3 regions of the Bacillus sp. SRL543 genome follow, and region 1 is predicted to be linked to each of the others. Evidence: predicted binding sites of a transcription regulator. Region 1 holds the regulator's gene; each other region holds the start of a gene.
The links. The regulator LexA, encoded in region 1, represses DNA repair genes until DNA is damaged. The targets are predictions, from matches to a motif close to CGAACATATGTTCG.

Region 1 (10,098 bases):
GTAAGCCTTACTTGCCGGACTGCTTGTTCATGGCAGACATCATCTGATTAATTTTCTTCTGTGATGGTTTCATCCCCATTTGCATCATCATCATTTTAAGCATTTGTTCGTTGATTGGCGGATTTTTCTTTAAGTAGCTCATCATATATTTACGAGCAATGAAAAATCCTAGTGCTACACCGGCGATCAATGCCAGTATACCAACTAGAATAACGTCCCACATTCAAAACTTCCTCCTTCATGTTGTCTATCATACAGTGTACTAAACCAAAGGTTATTATACAATATCTGCACCTGTTTTTCCCCTATTTAAATAAATTTTCTTTCTTTGATCGGCTTCAGCCATCCATAGCGGCTGTTATTCATATCAACCGCCAAATAAGAGGATTCGTTTTTCCTGAGGATTTCAAAGAACACCGTTTCAGCATCATAATTCCCATGTGATTCTATCACTAAACATCGGTCATAGACTTCAAGCCGCGCCGCACTGTTTTTTCCGCTTTGAATGACATAGGCCCCCTGATCGGCGGATGCCCCTTTTTTCCTTGAAAGCTGCTGTGTGAGATACTGGTGAAGCCTGAGGGCAGGGATTGGCCTGGTGATAAACTCAATCTGCCGGGAAAGGATCGATTTCAGCTCTCCCTTAGAACGGCTGTATTCCTGAAAGAGCTGGTAGAACATCCGCTCTCTGCCAAAATAATGCGAAGCAAATTCATCTTCTATTAAATAAAGCTGATAGGTTCTCACCAACATCTCCTCCAATATCTTCTATATTGCTTCAAGTATAAGGGAACAGAATCAGTTACTTTGTCTTTCAGCGTCAAAAATAGGCACTAGTTTTGTCGAACAGGCCGATTTGACTATATATTCTATTGAAATATTGTAAATTTTCAATTAATTAAATACAAATAAAAAAGAGAGCGTACTCTGACGCTCTCTTTATACCCTTTATAGAAGGGCCTTTAAACGTGCTACCACATTTTCTACTGTAAAGCCATACTCTTCAATGATCTTCTCGCCTGGTGCAGATGCGCCGAATGTATCAATCGCCAATACATCCCCTTCATCACCTGCATATCTGTGCCAGCCAAGTGAAGAGCCCATTTCGATTGCAAGGCGTTTCTTCACAGCCTTCGGAATGACGCTTTCTTTGTATTCCTTGGATTGTGCTTCAAAGCGGTCCCAAGCAGGCATGGAAACAACCGCAGCCTCAATGCCTTCTTTCTTCAATGCTTCCTGAGCTTTCACCGCAAGATGCACTTCAGATCCGGAAGCAAGCAGCAGGGCATCTGCCTGGTTTTTGCCTGCAGGTGAGACAACATAAGCACCCTTAGACACACCATCATAGGCGTTTTTGTCAGTATCCTGAAGGGTAGGCAGGTTTTGGCGCGTCAGCACAAGCGCTGTCGGCTTATCCTGTGATTCTACCGCCACTTTCCATGCAGCTGAAGTTTCATTTCCATCAGCCGGACGGATGACAGACAGGTTAGGCATCGCACGAAGTGATGCAAGCTGTTCAACCGGCTCATGAGTAGGGCCGTCCTCACCGACAGCAATGCTGTCATGCGTGAATACATAAGTAACAGGAAGTCCCATAAGAGCAGCCAGGCGGACTGCAGGGCGAAGATAATCAGAGAATACGAAGAAGGTTCCTCCGAATACCTTTAAGCCGCCGTGGAGGGCCATGCCGTTAAGCGCAGCACCCATGGCAAATTCCCTTACGCCGAACCAGATGTTGCGGCCTTCGAATGAAGCAGGGGTAAAGTCGCCTGAGCCTTTGATCATCGTTTTGTTTGAACCGGCAAGGTCAGCAGATCCGCCGATGAAGAATGGAAGATTCTGCGCGACTCCGTTCAGTGCTTCGCCGGAAGATGCGCGGCTTGCCAGGCTTGAACCTGTTTCATAAACTGGAATGTCCTTATCCCATCCTTCTGGAAGTTCGCCATCCATTGCTCCCTGAAGCTGGGCACCGAGCTCAGGGAATTCCTGCTTATAGCTGTCGAGCATAGAGTTCCACTCCTGCTCAGTCTGCGCTCCGCGGTCAGCGATATGCTTTTTGAAGTGGCTGTACACTTCCTCCGGAACATGGAAATCTTCTTCAAAGGTCCACTTGTAAGCTTCCTTCGTCAGCTTAAGCTCATCAGCTCCAAGCGGGGCTCCGTGTACGTCAGATTTTCCGGATTTATTTGGAGAACCAAATCCGATGACCGTTTTTACTTCGATCATAGTCGGGCGGTCAAGATCTCCTCTTGCTTCTTCAAGCGCATTCGCTACTTCGCTAAGATCATTGCCATCCTCAACACGGATATATTGCCATCCGTATGATTCAAATCTTTGCGCTACACTTTCAGAGAAAGAACGGTCAAGATCGCCGTCAAGGGAGATATCATTTGAATCATAAAGGACAACCAGCTTGCCAAGCTTCAAGTGGCCTGCAAGCGATGCAGCTTCGGCAGATACACCTTCCATGAGGTCACCGTCGCCGCAGATGCTGTATGTAAAGTGGTCGACTACATTATACTTGTCTTTATTGTAAACAGCTGCAAGATGGCGTTCTGCCATGGCCATGCCGACTGCCATGGCAATGCCTTGTCCAAGCGGGCCTGTTGTCGCGTCTACGCCCTTCGTATGTTTATATTCAGGGTGTCCAGGAGTTTTGCTTCCCCACTGGCGGAATTCCTTCAAATCATCGATTGTGAGACCGTAGCCTGATAAGTGCAGCAGGCTGTATAAAAGCATAGAGCCATGTCCTGCAGACAGGACAAACCTGTCACGGTTAAACCACTCAGGATTAGCCGGGTTATGGTTCATGAAACGGCTCCAGAGTGTATATGCCATCGGAGCTGCCCCCATCGGCATGCCAGGGTGGCCGGAATTAGCTTTTTCAATCGCATCGATAGATAAAGTTCTGATCGAGCTTATCGACAAATCATCAATAGATTCAAACATATACTACATCCTTCCTTTATAAAGAATCTTACTTTTTAATATTATAGCGGCTCTTAATTTTACACAACTGAGAAGCTTCTGTATAGCTTGTGCATTTTGAAAACCTGTATGTAAAAGAGAACCAAAAATAAATCCAAAAAGGGAACACATATTTATGAGTCCCTTTTTGGCATGGTGCATCAATGAAGGCGTTTCTTTTCGTCCTCGCGGAGCTTTTTGATCTTTTTCGGTGTAACATCATTCCCTTTGGGATCCATGATGGTTACACCTTTTAAGGTTGTAAGCATATTGGAACGGAAAGTCTGCAGATACTCGCTGCGAAGCTTCGTCTGCTCCTTGGCCTCTTCGGTCGTCAGTCCTGTGGTTTTTGCTTTGTTTGCCAGCTCATTGATTCTGGCCATTTTATCTTTAGGCAGCATAATAACGCTCCTTTTTCATTCATTTCATTTAGCTTTCTCTAGTCGTTTCCCCTTAAAACCCTGGTCTAAACGGCCGGAGAATACATCAAATGTTACTATAAAAAAAAGCGTTTGCCAAGGCAAACACTCTTACTCTTCCTGTGCATCTATGTATTCCTGATAGCGCCTGTGCACCGTCGCCTTGGAAATAGGATAGCCGAAGCCCCTGAGAGTTGCCGCAATCTCCGAAAATGTAAGCTTGCTGGCTCTAAGGCGGACAATTTCTTCTATTGGAACCTCAATCCGCTCCCTTCCGGAGTGCTCCCCCAGATTCTTAAGGTTCTTCTCCGGCCTGAACCCTCTGTGCACTGCCCTTTTCATGCCTCTTTTGATCTTGATATTATGCAGCTTGCGCTGATATTCTTCCACCATTGAGACAATATTAAGAACCATGGAATCTGATTCGGAAAGCTGCAGCTCCCCATTATGGGAAATGCTGTAGAGCATAGCGCCCTCTTTATATATGAAGTGAAGCAGGGCGATTTTTGCATTGCCCCTTCCGAGCCTCGTTTCATCCTGGATGAGGATGGCTTTGATCCCCTCAGTCTTAATAAGGTCAAGGAGCTCAAGCACACCGTCCCTCTCCAGGTCATACCCGCTGGCCTGTTCCCTGATGACTGCGGCTACTTCAAAGCCTTTTTCCCCGGCAAGTGCAGCCAGTTCCTCTTCCTGCCTCTCCAGTGATGTTTCCTGTGTTTCTTTTGTTGTTGATACCCTGCAATAGATTACTGCTTTCATATATGCTCCTTTATGTTATTCACCCGCAAAGTTCTGAAGGTCATCCTGCAGCTGCCTTGTATGGCTGTCCGCTTTTACCGGGATAAGGATCTGCTCACCCGCTTTGATCGTGCTGCCCGCTATTCCGTTCTCCTCTTCCACCCACATCACGAATTCTTCTGCTGACAGCTTGTGCTTTTCCGAAAATTGCTGAGACAGCCCCCATAATGTATCACCTTCATCTACTGTTACTTCTATATAGTCTTCTTCCCCGAAAATCCTGTCATATCCGGTAAGCAGCAAAGCCGACCCAAAGCTTAAAACGATAAGTATAATAGCATATGAATACTGGTTCCACAATTTTTTCATAAAAGACACCCCGTCATAAGAATATATGTTCGCATTTCGTTGAATTTATTATAAACCGAACATGTGTTTTCCGTCAACAAAAATTCGAACTTATGTTTGTATCTGTTTCGGGTACATGCTATAATTTAATCAATAATAACCATACGGGGTGCGAATACATGGCTAAAATATCCAAAAGGCAGCAGGACATACTGGAATTTATCAAAGAAGAAGTAAAGGCAAAAGGTTATCCCCCTTCAGTAAGGGAAATCGGGGAAGCGGTCGGCCTGGCGTCCAGCTCGACAGTGCACGGGCATCTCGCCCGGCTCGAAAGCAAGGGGATGATCAGAAGGGATCCGACAAAGCCGCGCGCAATTGAAATCCTGGAGCTTGATGAGACATCACATATCCCAAGGAACAATGTTGTAAATGTCCCTATACTCGGGAAGGTCACAGCAGGACAGCCGATCACCGCGATTGAAAATGTAGAAGAATTCTTCCCGCTGCCGGAAAGCATGGCACCGGCAGCCGAACAGGTCTTCATGCTTGAGATCATGGGTGAAAGTATGATCGAAGCCGGCATCCTTGACGGCGACTATGTCATCGTCCGCCAGCAGCAGTCAGCCAACAACGGCGATATTGTCGTGGCAATGACAGATGAAGATGAAGCAACCGTCAAGCGGTTCTTCAAGGAAAGGGATTATATCAGGCTTCAGCCTGAAAACTCTACAATGGAGCCGATCATCCTCCGGAATGTTTCCATTCTCGGCAAGGTCATTGGCGTATACCGCCATATTCACTGATTATATGATTCTCTCAGCCCGGGCACCTGATCGCCTGGGCTGTTTTCTGCTCAAAAAACCTTGTGAATACTAGAATAGTCGCATCTGCTGCTGCTTAGTTTTTCCTGAAGAGTAAATATGTACTATTAAATAAATCTGAAAATTCAGTCATTTTATCCATATCTTCACCCGGCAGGTCTGTTATATAATAGAAGCAACACCATGATTGACCTAAGGTCGCACCAAAAATTCCGGCTTTAGGAGTGTGAGGCAAATGTGGCAGCATGTCGTCTTCGCAATATTCATTGGTGGCCTTGTCGGCGCGGTTGGGCATCTAAAGAAACACGGGAAGCTGATCATGCCGAAAAGAACGAAGCAATTCATCTATCTCGGCTTTTTGGAGGAAATGGTATTGGGATCACTCGCCTCAGCGCTGCTTGTGCTTTCATCAGATGCAAGCTCCCTCTTGAAGGTAGCATTCCTGTCCATGCTTGCAGGACTGGGCGGTGAAGCCTTGATCCGCAGTCTTGACTTAATAAGGGCCGAAAAGAAATGAAACAGGAGGAAAAGCGGAAATTATGCTGAAACTATCACGAGTACAAACGTAAGAAGCCTCTCCCGGAAAGTTGGGAAGAGGCTCTTTTTACGCCTGAAAACTGTAAACAATCATCTGCATTTCGGTAACTTTTCTGTAACTCTTTTGAGGAGAAGGAAAGGTAATATAAGGTTAGAAAGCAAATACACTTATTGGAGGCTTTAAAATGAAAAAACTATTATCCATCCTGTTAGCCGCTGTCGCCCTGTTTACATTCAGTCTTGGCGCCTCAGCAAAATCCGCGGGCGGAGACTTAAGCAGCAAGAAAGCAATCGAACTGGCGGTTAACGCACGTGTGCATCACTGGAACAGCATGAACGGCCATATCCCATCCAAAAAGAACACAGCCTGCTCTATCAAAACTTTTCAATACAAAGGCACGGAATATCGCTACCTGTGCAGTGAAATCAATACTAAAAGCAAGCTGACCAAGTACCTTAATGAATCATTCACCTTAAATGCCATCAGCAAAGGCTACAAAAAATACAGATTCATTGAGTATAAAGGCAAGATGGCACAGCCGAATGCTGATGGCGGCAGCCTGCTTGAATGGAATAAAGCCAAAGCAAAGCTCATCTATTCCAGAAAAGATATCCGCCAGTTCGAATTTACGGTCCCTTACGGCGAAAAGCAATATGAAAAGAAAAAAGTTACGTTTGTAAAGGTCCTCGGGAAGTGGCAGATTAATGCTTTTGATGCGGTGAGATAATGTAAGGAACATGCACTGCCTTGGACGATTGTTCAAGGCAATTTCCTATTGCTTTAAAATTCCTATAAATTTATACATGGCTAATTATCGCATTCATTCTGAACTGTATTAGTTTTAAAATCGAATCGATTAGAAGATGCAATTACCTGTATTTTATAATTAAAGACCCAATGCATTTATTTTAATCCCAAATGTACCAATGCCAATTAATTCCCCATCGTCCCCAAGCAAGGGATATCCTACTATGTAATGCGTGTGTACTTCATTGTTATATTCGTATTCTGCAAATGTTCCTGATGTTTCTTTTGTATCAATCACTCTCTGCTTCAGGGATATCAGTTTTTGCGAATCGATGCAAAAACTTAATTCATCATCCCTGGCACCTATGAACTGATTAACTTCCGCCTGATTAGCAGAATCAAAGATCCATGTATACCTCAGCTCAAGGTCACTGTGTGCCAGCATGCATTTCGTCTGCGTAAACACCTCTTGAAAGGCGGCTAAATCAGATAATAACAGCGAAGGGTTAATATCCAGTACTTTGGCGATATTCCTGCTTATATCAACACTGGGATTCCTTGTTCCAGATTCAATTTGTGAATAATAAGCACGATCGATGAAAATCAGATCGGCCACATCTGCTTGAGTCATATTTTTGCTTTTCCTGAGTGTTATCAGCCAGTCACGTTTCATTTCATACCTCCCTCTTTAACATAATAAAGCCCTCCTGCAAAAATGAGAAGGGCTGGTTCAGGTCGAATGTGCAATTTTAATAAAAAAATGGCTGCCATACTGCTTGTCTTACTTGGAATCCAGATTTTGATTTAGATAAAAAAAGCTCTTCAAAGGAATCTCTTCGTAACTGCAGCCAAATTTGCTTTTAACATGGTCATTCAGCGCATACTCCAAGTTTCCTGCATAAAAATTCACTCTAACATGGCAATGTGCAAGTGCAAGATGATCAGTAAAGCTTTTTGCCAGCTGGTCCAGGTGATATATATGATCATCCAGAACTTTTTCCACTGAGTATACTTCTGCTTTAACGATATTTGATCTCATTTCATCAGATGGTACATGATCTTCCTGGGGGAAATCAGCAAGAGTACAGGCCCTTTTTTCATCAATGATAATCATCCGATAAGTTCTATCTTCCAAAAAAATGTCCCATGCTTCCAGTTCAGTCAAATTCAGTATCCTTTCAAAGTGCATGCACATAACCACCCTTTAGAATTTTCGATTTATCTATCTTTAATCCATTAAAAAAGGACATCCATTCCCTCTGAAATTTAGAAAGTAATGCCCTGATTATATATAAACCATAGGCTATAAAAATTTTCCCAACCCTCTTGATATTCCTGCCGTTAAAATATCAGGTTATAATTGTATAAATTATACAGTTGGGAGATAGATTTTTGAAGAAAATATTAACTTACGTACTCTTCATCCTATTGATAAGTTCAGGATGTTCTAATGAAAATGAAAAAAAAGACCTTCTTGCTGTAAGCCACAATTCTACAGAGGAACTGAAGACCTGGTCGCCCACACCTCATACAGTTATAGAACTGGAAGGGAAGTCTTTAAATTTATATGGAGAATCAGGAAAATACGCCCTTTCTCCGGATGTATTCAGGGTAGATACACAAGGGATACACACTTGGTATTTATGGGTGACACCAGAAGAAAAAAAGAAAATGCTTCATGAGAAAGTTACCATTAAGGGGATCAGTGAGAAAGATAAAAACGAGGAGATATACCTTGCGAACACCATGGTGGTTGATTTGTCCAGCGATGAAAAACAGAGCATGCCCTATTCGGAAAATGCATTAAAATTCGTCGCGAATATTACTCCAGTCAGGGAAGGACGCTGGAAATTAAACAGTTATGTGGACAACACACTCCTAGGAACTACTGTCACCGAGGCACAGCCAAAGTAAGGAAGAAATTCAGCCCTTTAAGGATAAAAGGGCCTTTTTTGAATTAGAAAAAGTCCTCTAGAGTGAGAAAGGTTTTTTTCCATTAAAAGAAAAAATAGAATATGCCGAAAGATAGTGACAATCCAAAGAAAATAGTCATCACCAAGTTAAAGTTATATGATCTATCTTTTTGCTTGGAATGAAGAATAGTTCTTGCCAAAGAAGCAAAAAAAATCAGTGATACCGTGGCCACAAAGAACAATTCTTTCTTACCCATAATTAAGAATGAGGTTGATGCTAAAAAGAGAAAGATGGCAGCTGCTTTTGGCCAGACCGGAGAATTATCCATTTGTCCCCTCCCTTTTTAGTGTATTATAAGCAATCTTATCGCGGTAGGAAAGAGGAAAATAAACTAACATATTGAGTAAAAAGCAAGCTATATGAGCATCCAGTATGGCCCGGCAGGACCATATCCGAATAAAAAGAAATATGAAAAGGCAAGAATGAACCAATTCGAGGACTGACCGGCTTTCTTAAGCGTCTGATTGACTCATATTCCCCACTAGAGGCACTCTGTTCGGCTTTTTTTCTTTAGAGTGCCTCATAGATTTATACTGAGTCACTCTGCCCAGCTTCTCCCGCCATCAGAGTGATTCATATTCTCCTCTTGAAGCACTCTGGTTAGCTCTTTCAGGTTTAGAGTGACTCATATCCTTATTTCGAAGCACTCTGGTTGGCTTTTTCAGGTTTAGAGTGACTCATATCCTTATTTTGAGGCACTCTGGTTGGCTTTTTCAGCTTTAGAGTGATTCATATTCTTAATTTAAGGCACTCTGCTCAGCCTTTCCCACCATCAGAGTGATTCATATTCTTAATTTAAGGCACTCTGCTCAGCCTTCCGCACCATCAGAGTGATTCATATTCTCCTCCTGAGGCACTCTAATTGGCTTTTTCAGCTTTAGAGTGACTCCTATCTTTTTCTCAAGTCACTCTAAACAGCTTCTTCCAGTATCAGAGTGACTCATACCCTCCTCTTGAGTCACTCTGACCTGTTTCTTCCACCACTAGAGTGACTCCTATCTCCCTCTTGAGGCGAACCGGCCAAATATATGAAGACTGCCCTTGAATCGTAAAAATCGGACCCCTCTTAAATCAACATAAAAAAACCCCTCAATACCAATGGTATCAAGGGGCCAAATCTATTAATACATCTGCAGGTACTGCTCGCGCTCCCAAGGGTGAACTTGTGTGCGGAACATATCCCACTCAATTTCCTTCGCTTCGATGAAGTGTTCGAAGATGTGTTCGCCAAGGGCTGAGACCATGATTTCATTGCTCTTCAGCTGTTCAAGCGCCTGGGCAAGTGTTGCAGGAAGATCTTCGATGCCTTCTGCTACGCGCTCTTCTTTGTTCATCACATAGATATTGCGGTCGACCGGTGCAGGAGGAGTCAGTTTGTTCTTGATTCCATCAAGCCCTGCTTTTAATAGAACTGCCATAGCCAGGTATGGGTTTGCTGCCGGGTCAACGCTGCGGACCTCAACACGTGTGCTCATGCCGCGTGATGCCGGGATGCGGATCAGCGGTGAACGGTTCCTTGCAGACCAAGCCACATAGCAAGGTGCTT
Region 2 (10,098 bases), 1.3 Mb from region 1:
GCGCCCGTCTTCTGTCTCAATCAGCTTCGCTGGCTCGAATGCATCCTTCTTTCCCGCCTCTACTGCCTTTATATCATCGTTCCGGATCCGGCCAAACACGACCGGCACTTTATGCTTTAAATTGCCTTCTGTGTCATATTGATAGAAGGTTTCGGGATAGACCGTCATATGATCATTCTGCTCATATTCCCAATGATTATGGCCCGCGTTCTTCCAGCCGGCCTTCTTGCTTTCCTGAAGATAGGCTGCGGCAACCGCCTGCACCTTTTCCGCCCCATTGTCTGCTTCCCGCTCCTGCTCTGTCAGATACAAAACAATTGTTCCGCCCTTCACTTTTTCTTTATGTATCACCTTTTGCACATTGAAAGGCACTTCTGTGCTCATCGCTTCCTCGAAGGATTTAGGCTGGCATGCTGCAAGGAAGATGGCCGCCAGCATGATCCATAAGCCTGCCTTTTTCTTCATTCTCCCGCCCCCTTCAGTTCCTTCTATCATTAAATGCGGAAACAGCATGTAACATGCGCCAAGCAGCGCTATGATTCTCTAGCCTTATACGGCTTTTTTGAAACCTGAATTTATAAAAAAATCCATTTTGCCCGTCTTCTGCCGGTGTTTCTGATTCAAAAGCACAGGAAAATCCCATCCCGCCTTGCTCACCCCCAGGCAAGCACAAGACGATCCTGCCAGAAAAGCGCTCTTTGCCTTTTTGGCAGGAATGGCTTGTGACCTCCAGGGGCAGGCGCTGCTGCTGGACGTGGATCAAAAATTGATACTTATCCCCAAAACTTACAATTTATAAATTCCTATACAACCAAAAAAACAGACCGCATTGCGGCCTGCCTCAGGAAATCTTGTTAATAAAGCTCATTCTCGGATTTAAGTACTGATTCGGGCTTTTCAGCTGAAAGCAGCCCGCTTGGCTGGAATAATCAATTGTCATGCTTTCATCATAAAAGACTATTTTGGATTTTTCTATAAAGATGCTGCCGGCATCGGTGCTGATTTCCCTGTCGCCGGAATCCACTTCATCCACCAGCCATAAGGCGCTGACACCGCTGACAACACAGCCGCAGCCTTCTGTATCATATTTTAATTTTAAATAGCCTTCTTTTCCCGCTGTTTTTTCTTTGAGTTTTTCCTGTGCTGTTCTAGTGACTGCAATTTTCATGGGAAAATCACCTGCTTTCGTTTCATAATCCCATTCTAGCATAAAGCAGGCATTCCACCTTTTCACGTGCTCAGCACTTCCGCTTTTTCCCTGCTGATAAAACAGGCCCGGCTGCATGTGGAATCACCCGGAAGATGGCGGCCCCGTCTCCGGGCTAAGGCTATTTTCCCCCGGCATCTTCCGGACGGGGCTGTTCTTTCCGCTCTATTCCGCTGAGCGAATGGCGGTTAAACTTCCCTTTATCCGCCCCGGCTCCCGGAGCAATATTGGACATAGGCAGCTGCTCAAGCTCTTTGCCTCTTGGCATAAGAAACACCTCCTGCCTTTAAGGTGCTCCCCCTGCGCAAATCCATTCTCTTTTCCTGCCGCTATTCCCCTGCTGCCCTGACATCCGCAACCGTGTTCAGCGGGATGCGGTGGACCTCGCCAAAATGGTCTATGACATGAAGCTTTTGGCTGATTTCATCCCAATAGTGAATGTTTCCGATTACGAGTTCATGACGCCGGTTCCGGAAGTGCGTGATGGCAACCGCCTGGCCGAACTCCATCGCTTCGGCAAGCGTCTCATTCATCTGTTCAAGCTGCTGCTCATCCAGTTCTTTTGATTTTTCATAGGTGTCTTCTTTCGCCCAGTCGCGGAGCAGCTTTACATGCTCAGGGAGCATCATCGACGTCCATTTTATCCTTCCCCTGTCCCGGATCATATCTCTGCCTCCTTACATTTTATGGCCTCCGACCAGTGTGGCCCGATGCTTGGCTGTCCCTGCCGCAGTATAGGATATCGCCCGCAGCAGTGCACCGGATCCAAAACGGCGGCGGATGCTGTCGACGGTGTATCCGAGCTCACGGCTTTTCCAGCTGTTCAGGTCAAAAAGGCTGAGCTGGAATTCATGGTCATCCACGATATTGCCGAGGGCCATTGAAATTTTCCGGACCGTCTTCCCGGAGTAATTTTCCTGAAAGAGCTCAAGGCAGATCTTGTATATATCCATGGTGACATTTGTCGGCTGGGCGATGGTGCGCGACCGGTAGAAGCCGCCCCCGAATTCATCCTGGCTGTACCCGACGCCAAAGCTGACTGTCCTTCCTGCTTTGCGGTGGTTTCTTGCCCTCCTTGCCAGCTCTTCGCACATTTCAAGGATCACCTGCTTGATCTCCCCTTCATCTTTATAGTCGCGCAGCAGGATCTGGCTTTTCCCAAAGCTGATCTGCCCCTCCATGATGGGCGCGCCGATGTCGGAAAGATCAACGCCCCAGGCATGGTGGTAAAGCTGGTTCCCCATGATCCCGAATTTCTTTTCCAGCGCTTCCAGATCATAGCGGGCCAGCTGCCCGACCGTGAAAATGCCCATCCCGTTCAGGGTCTTTTCCACCCTTCTCCCGATGCCCCACATTTCCCTCAGGGGTGAAACCTTCCAAAGCTTTTCCTTGACGTCATCGTATGTCCATTCTGCAATCCCCTTCTGCTTCGCCTCCAGATCAAGGCACAGCTTGGAGAGCAGCATATTGGGGCCGATGCCGATGGCACAGGGCAGCTGGAACTCCCTTTCAATATCATCCTTTATTTTCTCGGCAATGGTATAGGCGCCTCCCCAAAGCTTCGCTGCCCCATCCACTTTGATGAAGCTTTCATCTACACTGTAAGTATGGATGCTTTCCTTTGGGACGTAGCGGTGGAATACACGGGTGATCTCGGTGGAAATTCTCAGGTAGGTGGCCATTTTCGGTTCTACTACCATAATGCGGGGATCATCTGGGATTTCGAAATAGCGGGTGCCGGTCTTGACGCCAAATTCCTTTTTCATCCGCGGGGAGGCGGCGAGGACGATGCTTCCTTTCCGTTTTTTATCACCTACTACAGCAAGATAGCATTCAAGCGGGTCGAGGCCCTCCATCACAGCGGAACAGCTTGCATAAAAGCTTTTCATATCCACACATAATATTTGGTTGTTCGGCATCGTGCTGTAATCGATCATTTCTTCTCTCTCCCTTGGTGCTTGGCTGCATTCCTCTTGGCGGTCCAATTAGCTTCATCTTCAGACGACCCAACAGGAACACCTGTTCTAATTCATTATACCCACTATATTAAGCGAATATGCGTTCGTGTTCAATGGAAATTTTACGACGAATTTCTTGATTTCGGGTTGCCTGCCAGACGATATGCTGTTTTTCCAGTGTTTTGCAGCCGGCAGACTGGGGCTTCCAATTGCAGAGAGAATGGCTATACTGGCAAAGAGGGAGGAAACTTTATGGACAGAAAATTGATATATAAGATGGCGGCCGGCTGCCTTGGCCAGTATGGCCATGACAGCAGCTTAATCAAGCCTGAAAGCAGGGAATTTGAAGAACTTTACAGGAGTATTGAGGAGAAGAAAAATAATGATGCAGAAGCGGATTTGCATGAAATAGTCGAAGATGCGGTTTATGGATTTGTAACCGGATCTCCTTACTTTTGAGAATAGAAAGAAAACTTGTATTTCAATTGAAAAACAAACAGGACCCTCTGCTGGAGGGCCCTGTTTGTTTGGCGAAAGGCGGATTTTTGACTTTTATTAGCAAGTTTTTCAGTTTATTAGCAACTTTCTGGTTTTATTAGCAACTTTTCCCGTTTATTAGCAACTTTCCGTTTTTATTAGCAACTCTGCAAAACTGGCGGGACTATTACAATTCCCTCCAAAAAAACCGCACTCATTTTTTATTGAATGCGCGCCGGCCGGCCTTTTCAAAAAGGCGCGGGAAAAGGGCATAGATGGTGCTGCCGGCATTCATCCAGCGCGGGAGATTGATTTCCCGCCGGCCGGTCAGCATCGCATCCACCACTTTTTCTGCCACATAGCGCGGCTGCAGCATGAAACGCTGGACATTTTTCACATAAGTTCCTTTTTCATCTGCAATATTAAAGAAATTAGTGGCAATCGGGCCCGGGTTGACTGTCGTCACATGTACTCCCAGATCGGCGAGCTCCATCCGGAGGCTGTTCGAGTAGCCGAGGACTGCATGCTTCGTGGCAGAATACACGCTTGACTTTGGCGTAGCGATCTTTCCTGCCTGGGAAGCGATGTTAATGATATGCCCGCTCTTCCTGCTTCTCATAGAAGGGAGGACCATGCTCGTGCAGGCCATCAGCCCGATGACATTAACATCGAACATCCCCTTTATTTCCTCGATCGGCGCTTCGTGCGCTTCCCGGAAAACCCCGAAACCGGCATTGTTCACGAGCACATCAACATGTCCCCACTCATCCAGAATCCTGGCGAAAACGGACTGGACCGCCTTTGTATCAGAAACATCCAGCCGGTCTGTATACACTTCAGCGCCATAGCGGGTTCCAAGTGCACCGGCAATCTCCTCCAGCTTTTCCTGATTCCGCGCCAAAAGCCACAGCCTCGCTCCTCTTTCTGCGCAAAGGGCAGCCATTTCCGCTCCGATGCCTCCTGATGCCCCGGTGATGACAATATTTTTTTCATTAAGACGTCCTGACAGCAAAAAACCACCTCATTCAGCAATTGTATAAAAGAAGGCGCCGTCTTCCTCCTTAATAACAATTTCCCCTAACGACTCCAAATAGTCAAGCTGGGCTACTGTCTCCGAGAGAGTCAGGGTAAACTCCCGCTCATAAACGGCGGGAAACAGCCTCTGGCATACTTGGAAGGCAGTAAGCGGCCCTTCCTCAAGCCATCCTTTGACCTGCATTGCCCGGTCATGCTGGCGGCCGAGCCTCTTTTCAATCAGCGGAGGAACTTCGCTCACTTCAGGGCCGTGACCAGAATACACAAGGCTGATAGGAATTTCCAGCAGCTTTTTCAGTGAGTCATTATATTGAAGCATCGGCCTTGGACGTTCTGTTTCTCCAGGAAGCGGAGGCTCCAGGAGGGGATTCGGGGAAATACTGGCAAGCAAATGGTCTCCCCCGATGTAGGTGCCATCCTTTTCGCGGTACAAACCTATATGGCTTTGTGCATGCCCCGGGGTTTCCACCACACTCCAGCCCGGCAGGCCGGGCAGCTCATCGCCTTCGCAAATCGAGCCGGTAAGAGAGCGGCTGCAGGAGAATCTAAGCGTTTTCTTCATCAGGGCAATGAACGGCAAATAAGCATCCGGAATGCCAAATTCGCGGAAAAGCCCCCTGTAAAAGCGGTCATGCATATCAAAAAAGGCCTCTGTCCTGTTCAGCCAGCGTTCATTTGCCGGATGTCCGTAAACCTCAAGTTCAGGGGAAAAATAATCAAGCAGGCCGGCATGATCGGGATGGTGATGGGTGAGAATCACCTGTTCGATATCCTGCGGCTTCAGCTTCAGCTCCTGCAGCTGATGGTTCAGTGCTTCCCATGCTTCTTCTGTTTTGGGGCCGGCGTCCACCAAAGTCAGCCTGTCGCCTTTAATCAGGTAAACATTCACATCTCCAACTGGAAAAGGGGTGGGGATGACTAATTTCGCGATATCATTCTTCCATTCAGCCATTTTTCTTAACTCCTTGAAATTATATTTAAATAAAGGTAATGGATATAAAAACACTGGCTTCTCCAGCAGCACCATCATTTCAGTGGAAGATAAAGAATGCCGATACCGGAAAAAACACAGAATCTATGTATACTTCGGAGAATCCACAGACAGTATATACTGTAAGTTTAACTTCATTCTATACAATTGTCATTATTTTCACATAACTTTTCTTAAGGGATTTTAAAAATCATGATGAAAGCCTATTGACGGGCCGCTCTTTTTCTTGCATAATCACAAAAACATCTTTTTTATAAAAAACGAAGCGTTGAATAGGGCCAGTAAATGGGAAATGGCGAAAGAGAGTGAAGCCCGCCGGCTGAAAGGCTTCACCGCCCGCTTGAACATTGAACCTACCTTATGAGCTGTCAGGAAAACCTGACGTCCCGTCCCGGCGTTAACGGGCCTAAGCTGCACCAGCCCTGAACAAACGGACTGGTGAATGAAGGTGGTACCACGGAAGCAAAGCCTTTCGTCCTTTACTGGACGGAGGGCTTTTTATTTTTTACTGATCAAAAAACAGAAAGGATGAACCACTATGAAAAAACTGGCGGTCATCGGGGCCGGATCCATGGCTGAAGCCCTGATTGCAGGCATGATAGAAAACGGGCTCGTGAAAGCCGAGAGTATTTATGTGACCAATAAAAGCAATGAAGAACGGCTTGAAAGAATGGCATGCATATACGGCGTACACGCCACCCACAGTATGGAGGAGGTTATTACCGAAGCGGAAGCAGTCATCCTGGCCATGAAGCCAAAAGATGCGGCAGAAGCGATGGCGCGGCTTGCACCTTATCTGGACGAAAGTATGCTGATCATTTCCGTCCTTGCAGGCGTGCCGATGAAGAGCATTGAAAGGCTCTCCCGCCTCAAGCCTGCCATCATAAGGGCCATGCCAAACACATCGGCTGCAGTCTGCAAATCGGCCACTGCCCTGGCGGCAAACCTTAAAGCTACCAAAGAGCAGGCCGCACTCGCCAAGGAAATTTTCGAGACTGTCGGGACGGCGGTTTTTGTAGAAGAGGAACAGCTGGACGCAGTGACCGGCCTGTCGGGGAGCGGCCCTGCCTATATCTACTATTTGGCGGAAGCAATGGAGAAAAGCGCAGCCGAGGCCGGCCTTGATCAGCGGGTAGCAAAGGAGCTCATCATCCAGACACTGGCAGGCGCAGCGGCCATGCTCGCCCGCTCTGATAAAGATCCGGAAGAGCTGCGGAGAAATGTGACCAGCCCGGGAGGCACAACGGAGGCCGGGATCCGCGTGCTCGACAGCCATGGCGTCCAGGAGGCTTTCAGATTATGCATCAAAGAAGCGGCACTTCAGTCCGGGCGCCTTGGCAAAGCGATTACAGAGGAACTGCGGCAGAAGAATAGCCGAAGTTGAACATGTTCTCCCCTTTCCTTAAAATGGAGCAAAAAACAGGGAGGAAGTGAAAAAAATGGTGACCATTCTTCTTGGGCTCTGCATCATCATATGGATCTGTGCCCTGGCTGATGCTTTTTTGGGCTTGCGGAGGCTTGACCGGCTTGAAGATGAAGCAGAGCTGGCTGCCGGCCCTCTTCTGTCAATTGTCACAGCAGCCCGTAACGAAGCAGCCATAATTAAAGCGAGCATCCGCAGCCAGCTGGCGCAAAATTACAGGCACCTGGAATGGATACTTGTTAATGACCGGTCAGAGGATAGCACCGGAAAAATCATGGAAAAGCTCGCGCAGGAAGATGCAAGGATCAGGGTGCTTCATATCAATGCCCTGCCTGATGGCTGGCTTGGAAAAAACCATGCGCTCTGCAAGGGAGCAAAAATGGCAAAGGGAGATATCCTCCTCTTTACCGATGCTGATGTAATGTTCCGGAAAGATGCAGCAGGAAGAGCACTTTCCTATTTCTTCCGCCAGAGGCTCGATCATCTCACAGCTGCTCCGGCTTTAAAGGCGCACAGCTTCTGGCTCAAGGCGTTCATCGGCTTTTTCCTATTCGGTTTCTCCTATTATAAACGTCCCTGGCTGGCCAATAGCCCGGAGTCCAAAACGGGGATCGGAATCGGCGCTTTTAACCTTATTTCCAAGAACACTTATGAAGAAGCAGGCACACACGAAGCCATCAGGATGAGGCCCGATGATGATCTGATGCTCGGGATGCTGGTGAAGAGGCTTGGGTACAGGCAGAAAATCGCCGCTGCACTGGAGCTGCTCGAAGTCGAATGGTATACAAGCCTTGGAGAAGCATTGAAAGGCCTTGAGAAAAATACATTCGCGGGCCTTCATTACCGGATCAGCATGGTGGTCCTCGCCATTGCCGGCACTTTCATTTCCCAAGTGCTTCCCTTCTTTGCCGTTTTTTCGCCGGATCGGCTGATCATGGGACTCAGTGCCGCAAATATCATTCTGCTGGGATGCCTCTATACAATGATTTCAAACCGAATGACTCCCTTTTCACCTGCGCTTTTTCTCGTTTTTCCGTTAACAGCGCTTCTGTTCATTTACAGCATCATGCGCGCGAGTTTCTTGACCTTTAAGAGGGGAGGCATCATCTGGCGCGGTACAAAATACAGCCTGAAGGAGCTTCGCTCAAAAAATAAATGAGCGCGAGCGCTTTCTTTTTCCTTCCCTTCTGCCCCCTGCTATACTAAAAGTGCTTAGCAGCACGAAATAAGAAGGAGGCAATTATGGACACAAAGCTATTTTCTCCGTATACAGTGAAAGATGTTACACTAAAAAACCGCATCGTCATGGCGCCGATGTGCATGTATTCCAGCCATAATGAAGATGGAAAAGTAGAGAACTGGCATTTGACCCATTATACAAGCAGGGCTGTCGGACAAGTCGGGCTGATCATTGTGGAAGCGACGGCTGTAACAGCGCAAGGCCGCATTTCTCCCCAGGATCTCGGGATCTGGAGCGATGACCATATCGAGGGGCTGCAGCAGCTGACAGGCATGATGAAGGAGCATGGCACCCGTGCCGGCATCCAGCTGGCGCATGCAGGCAGAAAAGCGGTTATTGAGGGCGAAATCATTGCGCCATCTGCCGTTGCTTTCAATGAAAAAATGAAAACACCGAAAGAAATGACAAAACAAGAGATTAAAGAAACGATTGAAGCCTTTAAGGAAGGTGCTGTCCGTGCAAAGAAAGCCGGATTCGAGGTTATCGAAATCCATGCGGCCCACGGCTATCTGATCAATGAGTTTCTATCTCCCCTATCCAATCTCAGGGAAGATGAATACGGCGGGATTGCAGAAAACCGCTACCGCTTCCTGAGTGAAGTCATCGACAGCATCCAGGCTGTTTGGGACGGACCGCTCTTTGTGAGGATATCAGCAAGCGACTACAATGATAACGGACTGGATATCGAAGATTATGTCACGTTCGGGCGCTGGATGAAGGAACAGGGCATCGACCTGATCGATGTAAGCTCCGGAGCACTCGTGCCGGCCCGCATTCACGCTTATCCCGGCTACCAGGTCAAATTCGCCGAAACTATCAAAAGTGAGGCAGACATCCCGACAGGCGCCGTCGGCCTGATCACATCCGGACTGCAGGCTGAAGAAATCCTGCAGAACGACAGAGCAGACCTCATCTTCATCGCACGTGAGCTGCTCCGCGATCCATACTTCCCAAAAACCGCAGCCAAACAGCTCGGCACCGAAATCGAACCCCCGAAACAATATGATAGAGGGTGGTAAGAAAAGCGGAGGGCGCTTGCCCAGCCCCGACTAGCATAAGACGAGCAGGACGGAAGGTTGTACTTTAACCTTCTGGCCTGATTGGCTTATGACTCGAGGGGCTAGCGCCCGGAGCTGGACAACAGGAAAAGCGGAAAAGCCTTGTTCAGCCCCGACAAGCATAAGACGCTCCTGGATAAAAGGCGTTCTTTGCCTTTAATCCAGGAGTGGCTTATGACTCGAGGGGCTAGGCTTTGGAGCTGGACAATAAGAAAAGAGGAGGGCGCTTGCCCTTCTCAAGACACAAAAAGAGCGTGCAGTCCCCAAAGGCTGCACGCTCTTCTTTCATTCTTCCAGCCAAATCCGTTCAAGGATATGACCATCATCACTGATGGCAATCCTGAAGACATCAGGATTGGACATCTTCATTAACACATCAAAGCCGCTTTGTCCGTTGAAATATCTAAGCAGGAGCGTGCTTAAATTTCCATGGCTGGCAAGGAGGATGTGCTCCTCTGGACGCTGGAGGGCTTCTTTTATGACGGATGCAGCCCTTGCCATCCCTTCTTCCTGGGTTTCACCGTTTTCAAAGCGCAGCCCGAAATCATCAAAGCTTTGCTTAAGCTTATCCTGCCAGTCATCAAAATAGAGTGAACTCAGCACCCTTTCCCCAAGCCGGGAGTCAGCAGAGACATCAAGCCCTTTAGACTCTGCAAGCGGCCCGACCGTCTCCAGTGCTCTGATGAAAGGGCTGGAATAGATAAAATCA
Region 3 (10,098 bases), 2.1 Mb from region 1:
CAGCTTCAAGTTGGCCCGCCTCGAGATTCTCTAAAATGATTTTTCCATTCGCTGACTTGACCTTCAGCTTTTTCACAGCCAGGTTGCTGCCTTCCACCGGCCCATTGAACATCCTGATCCGGATGCTGTCATACTGTTCCTTTGGAATATGGACCTCAGCTTCTACCTTCATCCACTTCTGCTGTGCCGAAAACAGCAGCCGTCCATTGTCGGCCGTAAAAAGGACATCTTTTAAAAAGTTCTGTCGGGCTTCATCATGGGTTTCACCGCGGTAAACCTTTGCACGGCAGTCGATGCGGACATCATTCTGTTCCCAGGGAATCAGGACCAGTTTCCCGTTCGCCACTTCCATTTCAACTTCGGATAATCTGACATCGTTTTGCTGGAACACATGAGATATTTCAAAAGCAGGGCCGAAATTGAAATCCAGGTCGGCATCCTTAATCTTTTGGAAAGCAGTGTCCACAAACTCAATGATTTTTTCCTTGGCATAGTGAAATTTATATTGGGCTGTGTCCTGCTGCTGTTTCTTAGCTTCTTCAAAATAGGTCTGGTTTCCCCATTCGCTATGAAGCTTTTCTTCTTTTTTCTCCATTGTTTTAGACGCCTTTTCAAGCTCCTCGAGCAAAAGCAGTGCCTCATCAGCGCGCAGGCTTCCATCCTCGACCATTTTCAAAATTCTTTTTCTCTCATCTTTCATACTATTGCCTCCTCTTTATAGTTGAACACTATTCTTTTGCAGCCAATATCTTTACGCCCTTTACAATATTCCAGACTACGACAATCAAGCTAAGAATTACGGAAAGGCCAATTCCAATCAGGAAAAAGACCGGAACTTCATTAGGATCGGAATACAGCTCGAAAGGGATTGCCAGAAAAATGACCGGCAGGGCAATCAAAGGGATCAGATGCGACAAAAACGCTTTTTTAGCATGCATTTTCACAAAAGGATTTTCAGATGCAAAGAAAACCACGAGCGGAAAAATAAATCCTGCAAAAAACACACTAAAATAACTTAATGCCGAAAGCACCTTTTTAGAATCCATCATTTTCAACTCCTTGTTAATACTTACGCACAGGTGCTATAAAAGTTTCACCGAAGCTGAAAATATTGAAGAGAATCGGAATTTTTCAAAAATGGCAAGAAATGAAAGATATTCGGACTACATTCGTAAAATTAATCCGAAAAGAGGACAAATTAATGTACGCTTACAGTAGCGTAATACCTGGAGTAATATTTATTAGCAACTTTTTCAATTTATTAGCAACTTTCCCCGAATATTAGCAACTTTTAAATTTTATTAGCAACTTTCCCCATATATTAGCAACTTTCACTTTTTATTAGCAACTGGCCCAAACCAACGGCGTCGTTGCCCCGGATTTCACAAAAAAAGCACTGAATTCCAGTGCCCCTTTGAGAGCCAGCCTAAACGGTTTTTGCCGCCGCTCCCTTCCTGCTTACTTCATCGATTTTATGGACGAACATCTGAAATACCTTGCGCTTTTCTTCAAGATCCCTGATTGACCCCTTCAGTTCATTATATTTCTCCTCAAATGGCCTATGATACTGCTCCCGGATTGTTTCAATAATCTCATCATTGACCGTTGATTGTATCACCTGCTTTGTTATCCCGTATTTATATGTATACACCTGCAGTTCCCTCTTGACCTCTTCATAGTCCTGATTAATCTGGTCAAGCACCTTGGAAATATCCTCTTTCCATTCATTCAGGGAATCTTCAATATAAGTATGCATCGCCGTACCCCCTTGTAAACTCTTTTTCACTATTATAAGGTCTGCAGTTTACAGTACTTTTTCTTTTCGTTTACAGAGTGGTGTCAATCTCCTTATAACCTGGCATATTCCTGCGCCACCCGGGCTGCAATCAGTTCATAGCCCCGGGCATTGGGGTGAAGGGAATCATAAAAATAAAGCTTCTTTTCCCTGCCCTCAAAAAGATCATCGGTAGGAACCCAGCTGACATGGGGATGGTTAGCAGCTGCTGCTTTTATATTCTGATTCCAGCTATCTATGATATTGCCGATCTTTTCATTTCGAGGATAGGGATTATATAGGCCCAGCAGAAGGATTGGACTTTCAGGATTATTCCGCTCCGTCCACTGAAGGATTTCCTCTATGTTTTTCCTGTAGGTGTTTTCCGCCTGCTGAAGTTTTTCACGGTGAAGGGGAGCCAGATCGCCGCCATTGGCATGAAGCATGTCATTTGTGCCGATAAAAATAATGATTGCATCTGCCTCCTGCACCTCTTTTAAGACTGCCGGAGTAGTCAGCTGCCTTTTGACGTTTAGCGTATCTTGTCCGTAGATGCCAAAGTTTTCAACATCGATGTTTCCCTCATAAATCTTGTCCAATCTTTCCTCAAGCCTGCCGGTATAGCCTTCACCGCTGTTGTCGCCATATCCATAGGTAAGGGAATCACCGATCGCCACGATTTCTTTCCCGCCATCATGCGAAACAGTCTTTTCAGCCTGGATGGCAACAGCAAAACCAATAAGCAGTATAAAGCCGATCATAATTAAAATATACTTTTTCATAAAGAACCTTCCTTTTCTAATTAAGATTCTTTACCCGATTCAGCGGCAGGCAATCTGGCAATTTCAAACAGGGAATCCCCAACCCGCATAAAAGCAAAAAGGCAAGCCCTGCAAAAAATGCAGTACTCGCCTTTTGGGTTATGCTTTTGAAACGCTTGTTTCTCTTTCTTTGACCAGTTTCTGCATTCGGATGCGGTCCCTGTCCAGGATGGGCTTAAGATACTTGCCGGTATAGGAGCCTTCTGCTTCAGCCACTTTTTCCGGTGTGCCCTGGGCAATGATGGTCCCGCCTTTATCGCCGCCCTCTGGCCCGAGATCCACTATATAATCGGCTGCCTTGATAACATCGAGATTATGCTCGATGACCAGGACTGTATCTCCGTTTTCAACAAGCCTCTGCAATACAGTGAGCAGTCTGGCAATATCATCAACATGGAGTCCGGTCGTCGGCTCGTCCAGGATATAAAAAGAGCGGCCGGTTGACCTGCGGTGCAGCTCGGAAGCCAGCTTAACCCGCTGCGCCTCTCCTCCGGACAATGTGGTTGCCGGCTGGCCGAGTGTGATATAGCCAAGGCCAACATCATAGATTGTCTGGAGCTTGCGGCTGATCTTCGGAATATTTTCGAAAAAATCGAGTGCATCCTCAACTGTCATATCCAGGATATCCGAAATATTTTTCCCTTTATACTTCACTTCAAGGGTTTCACGGTTATAGCGTTTTCCATGGCATACCTCGCAAGGGACATACACATCAGGAAGGAAGTGCATCTCAATCTTGATGATACCGTCTCCACGGCATGCCTCGCATCTGCCGCCTTTCACGTTAAAGCTGAAACGGCCTTTTTTGTATCCGCGGACCTTGGCTTCATTAGTAGAGGCGAAAACATCGCGGATATCGTCAAAGACGCCAGTATAAGTTGCCGGATTGGAGCGCGGTGTACGCCCGATCGGCGACTGGTCAATATCAATGACCTTGTCAAGATGCTCGATCCCTTTGACATCTTTATGCTCGCCTGGCTTTGTTTTGGCTTTATGAAGCTTTTGCGCCAGGGTTTTATGGAGGATCTCGTTGATCAGTGTACTTTTTCCTGATCCAGATACACCTGTGACCGCAGTAAAGATGCCGAGCGGGAATTTGGCATTTACGTTTTTCAGATTGTTTTCCTGTGCACCCTTGATTTCGATGAAGCGGCCGTCGCTTTTTCTCCGCTCAATCGGCAGCGGGATGAATTTCTTCCCTGACAAGTATTGTCCGGTCAGGGAATTCGGATCATCCATCACCTCTGCCGGCGTACCCTGGGACACAATCTGGCCGCCGTGGACGCCTGCCCCAGGACCAACGTCAATCAGGTAGTCGGCTGCAATCATCGTGTCTTCATCATGCTCAACGACAATGAGTGTGTTCCCGATATCACGCATATTTTTAAGCGTATCGATCAGCCTGTCATTATCGCGCTGATGAAGGCCGATTGATGGCTCGTCCAGGATATACAGGACACCGGTAAGGCGGGAGCCGATCTGAGTCGCAAGACGGATGCGCTGCGCTTCTCCCCCTGACAGCGTGCCCGCTGCCCGGCTTAATGTCAGATAATCCAGGCCAACATTGATGAGGAATCCGAGCCTTTCTTTTATCTCCCTCAAGATCAGATTGGCAATCTGGCGTTCTTTCTCAGAAAGGATGACATTTTCAAAAAAGTCTTCAGCCTCTTCGATGGACAGTGATGTAATTTTCCCAATATGCTCCCCTGCAATCAGGACAGCAAGGCTTTCCTGCTTCAGGCGATTTCCTTTGCAGGCCGGGCAAGCGTGCTGGGCCATATATTTTTCCATCTGTTCCCGGATGTAGTCGGAGCTTGTTTCCTTGAAGCGCCTTTCCACATTGCGGATAACTCCCTCGAACTCAATGAAGTTTTCCCTGACCTGCCCAAAATCGTTTTCATAGCGGAAATAAATCTTTTCCCCTTTTGCTCCATAAAGAAGCTTATCAAGCAAATGCTTCGGTATATCCTGTACGGGCATATCCATGTCAATACCCAAATGGCTGCTGACTGCTTCAAGCAGCTGCGGGTAATACTGTGAGCTTGTCGGCTCCCAAGGTGCGATGGCATGCTGTCTTAATGACAAGTCCCGATTAGGGATGACAAGGTCCACGTCCACTTCAAGCTTGCTGCCGAGTCCGTCACAGGATGGGCATGCGCCGAATGGGCTGTTGAAGGAGAACATCCTCGGCTCAAGCTCGCCGATAGAGAAGCCGCAATGCGGGCATGCGTGGTTTTCGCTGAAAAGCAGCTCTTCCTCCCCGATTACATCAATGATGACTTTTCCTTCGCCAAGTTTAAGCGCTGTTTCAAGAGAGTCTGCCAGCCTTGCTGCCACGCCCTCTTTCACAACCACACGGTCGATGACCACTTGAATGCTGTGCTTTTTATTTTTTTCCAGAACAATGTCTTCGCCCAAGTCGTGCATTTCGCCGTTGACCCGGACGCGGACATAGCCCTGCTTCTTAACATCCTCGAGAACCTTGGCATGGGTCCCCTTCCTGCCCTCAACGACCGGGGCAAGGACCTGCATCTTCGTTCTTTCCGGATATACCATGATCCTGTCGACCATCTGCTCGATTGTCTGGGAGGAAATCTCCACATTGTGAATCGGGCATGTAGGACGGCCGACCCTGGCGAACAGGAGCCGCAGATAATCATAGATTTCCGTCACGGTGCCGACCGTTGATCTCGGGTTCCTGCTCGTTGTTTTCTGGTCGATGGAAATTGCCGGCGACAGCCCCTCAATGGCATCGACATCAGGCTTATCCATCTGGCCGAGGAACTGGCGCGCATAGGCGGAAAGGGATTCCACATACCGCCGCTGCCCCTCAGCATATATCGTATCAAAGGCCAAGGATGACTTCCCGGATCCGGAAAGCCCCGTCAGCACCACAAGCTTATCCCTCGGGATGGTGACATCAATATCCTTCAGGTTATGGGCCCTGGCGCCTTTTACAATCAGTTTTTCCATTGCCATCAGTTCGTCATCCTTCCGCTTTCAGCTCTAATAATAGATCACGAAGCTCGGCAGCCCGCTCGAAGTTGAGCGCCTTGGCTGCTTCCTTCATTTCCTTTTCCATATTGGCAATCAGTTTGTCGCGTTCTTTCTTCGTCATTTTTGCCGGTTTGGCTGGTGCAGCGTAATCTTCCTGCTCCTCGGCAGCGTGGGTGGCGCGGATCACGTCGCGGATTTCCTTCTGGATCGTCTGCGGTGTGATGCCGTGCTCCTCATTATAAGCTTCCTGGATGTCCCGGCGCCTTTTCGTCTCGCTCAGGGCCAGCTCCATTGAATTGGTGACTTTGTCTGCGTACATGATGACATGGCCGGATGCATTCCGGGCAGCTCGCCCGATTGTCTGGATAAGGGACCTTTCCGAACGGAGGAAGCCCTCTTTATCCGCATCAAGAATGGCGACAAGGGAAACCTCCGGAATGTCGAGCCCCTCCCTCAGGAGGTTGATTCCGATCAGTACATCATATTTTCCAAGGCGCAGCTCCCGGATGATCTCAATCCGCTCGAGCGTCTTGATCTCTGAATGGAGATACTGTACCTTTATGCCGATTTCCTTCAGATAATCGGTGAGATCCTCTGACATCTTTTTCGTCAATGTCGTGATCAGTACCCTTTCATTCTTCTTTACCCGTTCATTTATTTCGCCAATCAGGTCATCGATCTGGCCTTCAATCGGGCGCACCTCGATTGTCGGATCAAGAAGACCGGTCGGCCGGATGATCTGCTGGACCATTTCAGGCGTATGCTCCATTTCATACGGGCCCGGCGTAGCAGAAACATATACAATCTGATTGATATGCTTTTCAAATTCAGAAAAAGTGAGCGGCCTGTTGTCCATCGCGGAAGGCAGCCTGAATCCATGATCCACAAGGACTGACTTCCTGGCCTGGTCCCCGTTGAACATTCCCCTTACCTGAGGGATCGTTACGTGTGATTCGTCTACGACCATCAAAAAATCATCCGGGAAATAATCAATCAGCGTATAAGGCGTTGATCCGGCCGGACGGAGAGTCAGGTGGCGGGAATAGTTTTCAATCCCTGAGCAAAAGCCCATTTCCCTCATCATCTCCAGGTCATAGCGTGTCCTCTGTTCCAGGCGCTGGGCCTCAAGGAGCTTGCCGTTTTCCCGCATCTCTTCCAGGCGCCCCTCTAATTCTTTTTCGATATTCTCTATGGCAATCTTCATTTTTTCCTCGCGCGTAACGAAGTGGGAGGCCGGGAAGATGGCAACATGGTCCCGCTCGCCCATAATTTCTCCGGTAAGTGCATCCACTTCACGGATCCGGTCAATTTCATCACCGAAAAATTCGACCCTCATGCAATGCTCATCCCTTGATGCAGGGAAGATTTCAACCACATCTCCGCGGACTCTGAATGTCCCCCTCCGGAAATCAATATCGTTCCGTTCATACTGGATATCAACCAGGCGGCGCAGGAGCTGGTTTCGCTCAATCTCCATCCCCGTCCTTAAGGAGAGCACAAGCTCCTTGTACTCTTCCGGCGAACCGAGGCCGTATATGCAGGAAACACTGGCAATGATGATGACGTCCTTGCGTTCGAACAGCGAAGATGTCGCCGAGTGGCGCAGCTTATCAATTTCATCATTGATGCTGGCATCCTTTTCAATGAATGTATCTGTCTGCGGCACATAAGCCTCAGGCTGGTAGTAATCATAATAGCTGACAAAATACTCTACAGCATTGTTCGGGAAAAAATCCTTGAACTCACTGTATAGCTGGCCGGCCAGTGTTTTATTATGGGCAATCACCAATGTCGGCTTATTGACCTCTTTGATCACATTGGAGATGGTAAACGTCTTTCCGGTTCCAGTTGCACCGAGCAGCGTCTGATGGCGTTTGCCGGAGCGGATGCCCTCGGTAATCCTGCTGATGGCTTCCGGCTGATCGCCCTGCGGCGAATATTTTGAGACTAATTCAAATTGGTCCTTCACAAAAAAAGCCTCCTGTTCAAGAAGTTGATTTTAACATTTTATCTATATTTGCAGACAGGCATACCAGAAAGCAAGCACCTTGCTCCTGGAGATCCTGTTTCTTTTAATTAATAGACGGTCCTAAATGCACGTGATGATTCCTGCTGAAGATATATTATAGAAGAAAAAGGTCTGAAGCCTTGTACGAAGCTGAAAAACTCATATCCTCATTCTACCACAAAGCACCTGAAAGAAACCAGGAATATGCGAACGGATATTCGTTTTTGTACTAGCGTTCCGTATTGGGGGATAAATATTTCCAGCACAAAACAGCGCTGTTCCTGCCGAATAATAGTTAATCAAACGTTTGATTGATTAGTGCTGCGGCCTGTTATTGCTGGAATATTTCCCGCGGAATATGTCGAGAGAGGGAAGCATATATCGACGGACTGAAATCTCTGGCTGGACAATCGCCTTTGAAAAATAGGATCTGTCAATGTTCCATGTTGATCCTGGCATTCGTGTGAAATCGTGCCTCACACAGCAATAAAATAAAATAACCTGCCGGATCCAGCTCCGGCAGGTTTATGACAGGCATAATTAAATTAAGCTCGCTTTTTCGCTCTTTGTTTCATGGTTTGCGCATACCAGAAACCGGCTGTCAAAGAAAAGGCATCAACAACAATAAGCCCCCAGCTGTCTGTGTAGCCTTTATAGACGGAGGCGGCAATCAGGGCGACAGTCAGAATGAGCCCGATCACATGATTATATGTCACCCTTGTAAACAGCATGACCAGCAGTCCGGGCAGCAGCAGAGCTGAAAGATACTTTAGCGCCACTTTTTCACACCTTCTTTATGATAGATTCACTATGAATTGCGGACAAGTATAACATTAGAATAGCGGTTCAAACTATATGATACAAGCAATTTCAAAAAAATCCGCTGTATTTTTTAGCTTAGGGCATTGTTGTTCATTCATCGGATTCTGTTTGCTGCTGATTATATGGCCGAAGCTTCGCTTAGAAAAAGGCTGTTTGCAAAATACTAACCATAATGAACGGAAAGGAGGTTTGCATGATGTCCAGAAGAAGAAGGCGCCCTCTTGTACCAGAATCCCGCGAAGCCCTCGACACATTGAAGGCACGTGTCATGGCTAACCAGGGCTATAAAGTCAGCGCAGATGCGCCGGAGGAAGTAAAATATGAGGTGGCCAGGGAAAAGGACGTTCCGCTTCAGCCGGGATATAACGGCAGGCTATCATCGCGCGAGGCAGGCAAAGTCGGCGGCCCGATCGGCGGCAGCATGGTGAAAGAATTAATACGGATGGCACAGGAAAGCCTCAACAAAAATCAATAGTCGAATGAAAAGTGGAGCCGCCACATTGGCAGCTCCATCCTTTATTTTTGCGCTTCTTTGTTCCTTGCGAACTCTTCTTTGATAGAAGCAAGCAGTTCAGGCTCAGTGATTAGCCGGAATGCCGTCTGTGCCAGCGCCTTTGCACCTGTGAGCAGGGCTTCATCGCCTTTTTCCGAGCGTGCAGCTTCACGAAATGGTACGGTATGGGCAACAAGGTCATCGCTGCCGATCTTGATATAAGGGTGGATCGTAGGTACCTGCTGGCTGATGTTGCCCGCATCTGTAGAACCGATTCCTTCCCTGCCTGACAGATCAACTTCCTCGCCCAGTTCCTCGATGACTTCACGGAATGCTTCATTATATGTTCTATTTAATAGAAGATTGTCGACTTCATTCTGGAATGCAATCACATTCAGCTTGGCGCCTGTTGCCAGGGCAGCACCCTCTGCCACCGCCTTAACCTTCTCTGTAACTTCATTTAAGTATGTTCTTGTCGCTGCCCGGATGAAGAATCGCGCTTTTGCATATTCCGGGATGATATTTGGCGCGTCGCCTCCATGAGTAATGATGCCGTGGATCCGCACATCATCCTTCAGCTGCTGGCGCAGGGCGTTGATGCCGGTGAAAAGCTGGATGACCGCATCAAGGGCATTGATTCCTTCGTGCGGTGAAGCCGCGGCATGGGCAGGCTTGCCGATATACTCAAAGTCCAGCGGATCCACCGCTAGGGAAGAGCTTGTTAATGCAGTCTTGCTTGAGGGATGGATCATCAGCGCTGCATCGATTCCCTCTGTCAGGCCATGCTTGACGAAGCTGCCCTTTGCACTGCCGTTCGGGCCGCCTTCCTCGGCTGGTGTTCCGAATACGACGACCTCTCCGCCTGTTTCTTCCACCACCTTGCTTAAGGCAATGGCAGCCGCAATACTGGTTGTGCCAATGATATTATGGCCGCAGGCATGGCCGATTCCAGGCAGAGCGTCATATTCAGCAAGAAAAGCAATGGATGGACCCGGCTTGGAAGATTTTTTCCTAGCAGAGAATGCTGTCTCATGGCCGGCAACAGCGCGCTCCAGCTCAAAGCCCTCTTCTTCAAGAATTCCTGAGAGAAGCCCGGATGCGAAAAATTCCTGGTTGCCAATTTCCGGTTTTTCATGGATCTGGTGGCTTGTTGAAAGATAAAGCTCCCTTCCCGATTCCACAC

Region 2: the regulator LexA is predicted to act here: its motif matches at 3,259-3,272, upstream of AC4E8B_RS17035 (Y-family DNA polymerase).
Region 3: the regulator LexA is predicted to act here: its motif matches at 7,808-7,821, upstream of uvrB (excinuclease ABC subunit UvrB).

What each region holds. Positions count from the first base shown of each region.
Region 1 is NZ_OZ481794.1:2,041,074-2,051,171, reverse strand. It holds gene AC4E8B_RS10350 (YneF family protein) at 8-223, opposite strand; gene sirA (sporulation inhibitor of replication protein SirA) at 310-747, opposite strand; gene tkt (transketolase) at 949-2,949, opposite strand; gene AC4E8B_RS10335 (DUF896 domain-containing protein) at 3,129-3,368, opposite strand; gene AC4E8B_RS10330 (YneB family resolvase-like protein) at 3,498-4,145, opposite strand; gene yneA (cell division suppressor protein YneA) at 4,161-4,493, opposite strand; gene lexA (transcriptional repressor LexA) at 4,652-5,275, shown strand; gene AC4E8B_RS10315 (DUF4257 domain-containing protein) at 5,529-5,810, shown strand; gene AC4E8B_RS10310 (DL-endopeptidase inhibitor IseA) at 6,016-6,558, shown strand; gene AC4E8B_RS10305 (helix-turn-helix domain-containing protein) at 6,718-7,251, opposite strand; gene AC4E8B_RS10300 (hypothetical protein) at 7,360-7,767, opposite strand; gene AC4E8B_RS10295 (hypothetical protein) at 7,971-8,492, shown strand; gene AC4E8B_RS10290 (hypothetical protein) at 8,575-8,820, opposite strand; gene glnA (type I glutamate--ammonia ligase) at 9,674-10,098, opposite strand, start outside.
Region 2 is NZ_OZ481794.1:3,314,847-3,324,944, forward strand. It holds gene AC4E8B_RS17015 (hypothetical protein) at 1-465, opposite strand, end outside; gene AC4E8B_RS17020 (iron-sulfur cluster biosynthesis family protein) at 842-1,168, opposite strand; gene AC4E8B_RS17025 (hypothetical protein) at 1,329-1,475, opposite strand; gene AC4E8B_RS17030 (YolD-like family protein) at 1,537-1,872, opposite strand; gene AC4E8B_RS17035 (Y-family DNA polymerase) at 1,885-3,144, opposite strand; gene AC4E8B_RS17040 (YqzH family protein) at 3,418-3,624, shown strand; gene AC4E8B_RS17045 (SDR family NAD(P)-dependent oxidoreductase) at 3,857-4,651, opposite strand; gene AC4E8B_RS17050 (MBL fold metallo-hydrolase) at 4,664-5,629, opposite strand; gene proC (pyrroline-5-carboxylate reductase) at 6,207-7,052, shown strand; gene AC4E8B_RS17060 (glycosyltransferase family 2 protein) at 7,108-8,250, shown strand; gene namA (NADPH dehydrogenase NamA) at 8,334-9,350, shown strand; gene AC4E8B_RS17070 (histidine phosphatase family protein) at 9,675-10,098, opposite strand, start outside.
Region 3 is NZ_OZ481794.1:4,123,264-4,133,361, forward strand. It holds gene AC4E8B_RS21095 (DUF4097 family beta strand repeat-containing protein) at 1-700, opposite strand, end outside; gene AC4E8B_RS21100 (magnetosome magnetite crystal formation protein family) at 729-1,046, opposite strand; gene AC4E8B_RS21105 (hypothetical protein) at 1,427-1,756, opposite strand; gene AC4E8B_RS21110 (DUF459 domain-containing protein) at 1,849-2,556, opposite strand; gene uvrA (excinuclease ABC subunit UvrA) at 2,695-5,574, opposite strand; gene uvrB (excinuclease ABC subunit UvrB) at 5,582-7,561, opposite strand; gene AC4E8B_RS21125 (CsbA family protein) at 8,146-8,379, opposite strand; gene AC4E8B_RS21130 (alpha/beta-type small acid-soluble spore protein) at 8,619-8,897, shown strand; gene AC4E8B_RS21135 (M20 family metallopeptidase) at 8,939-10,098, opposite strand, start outside.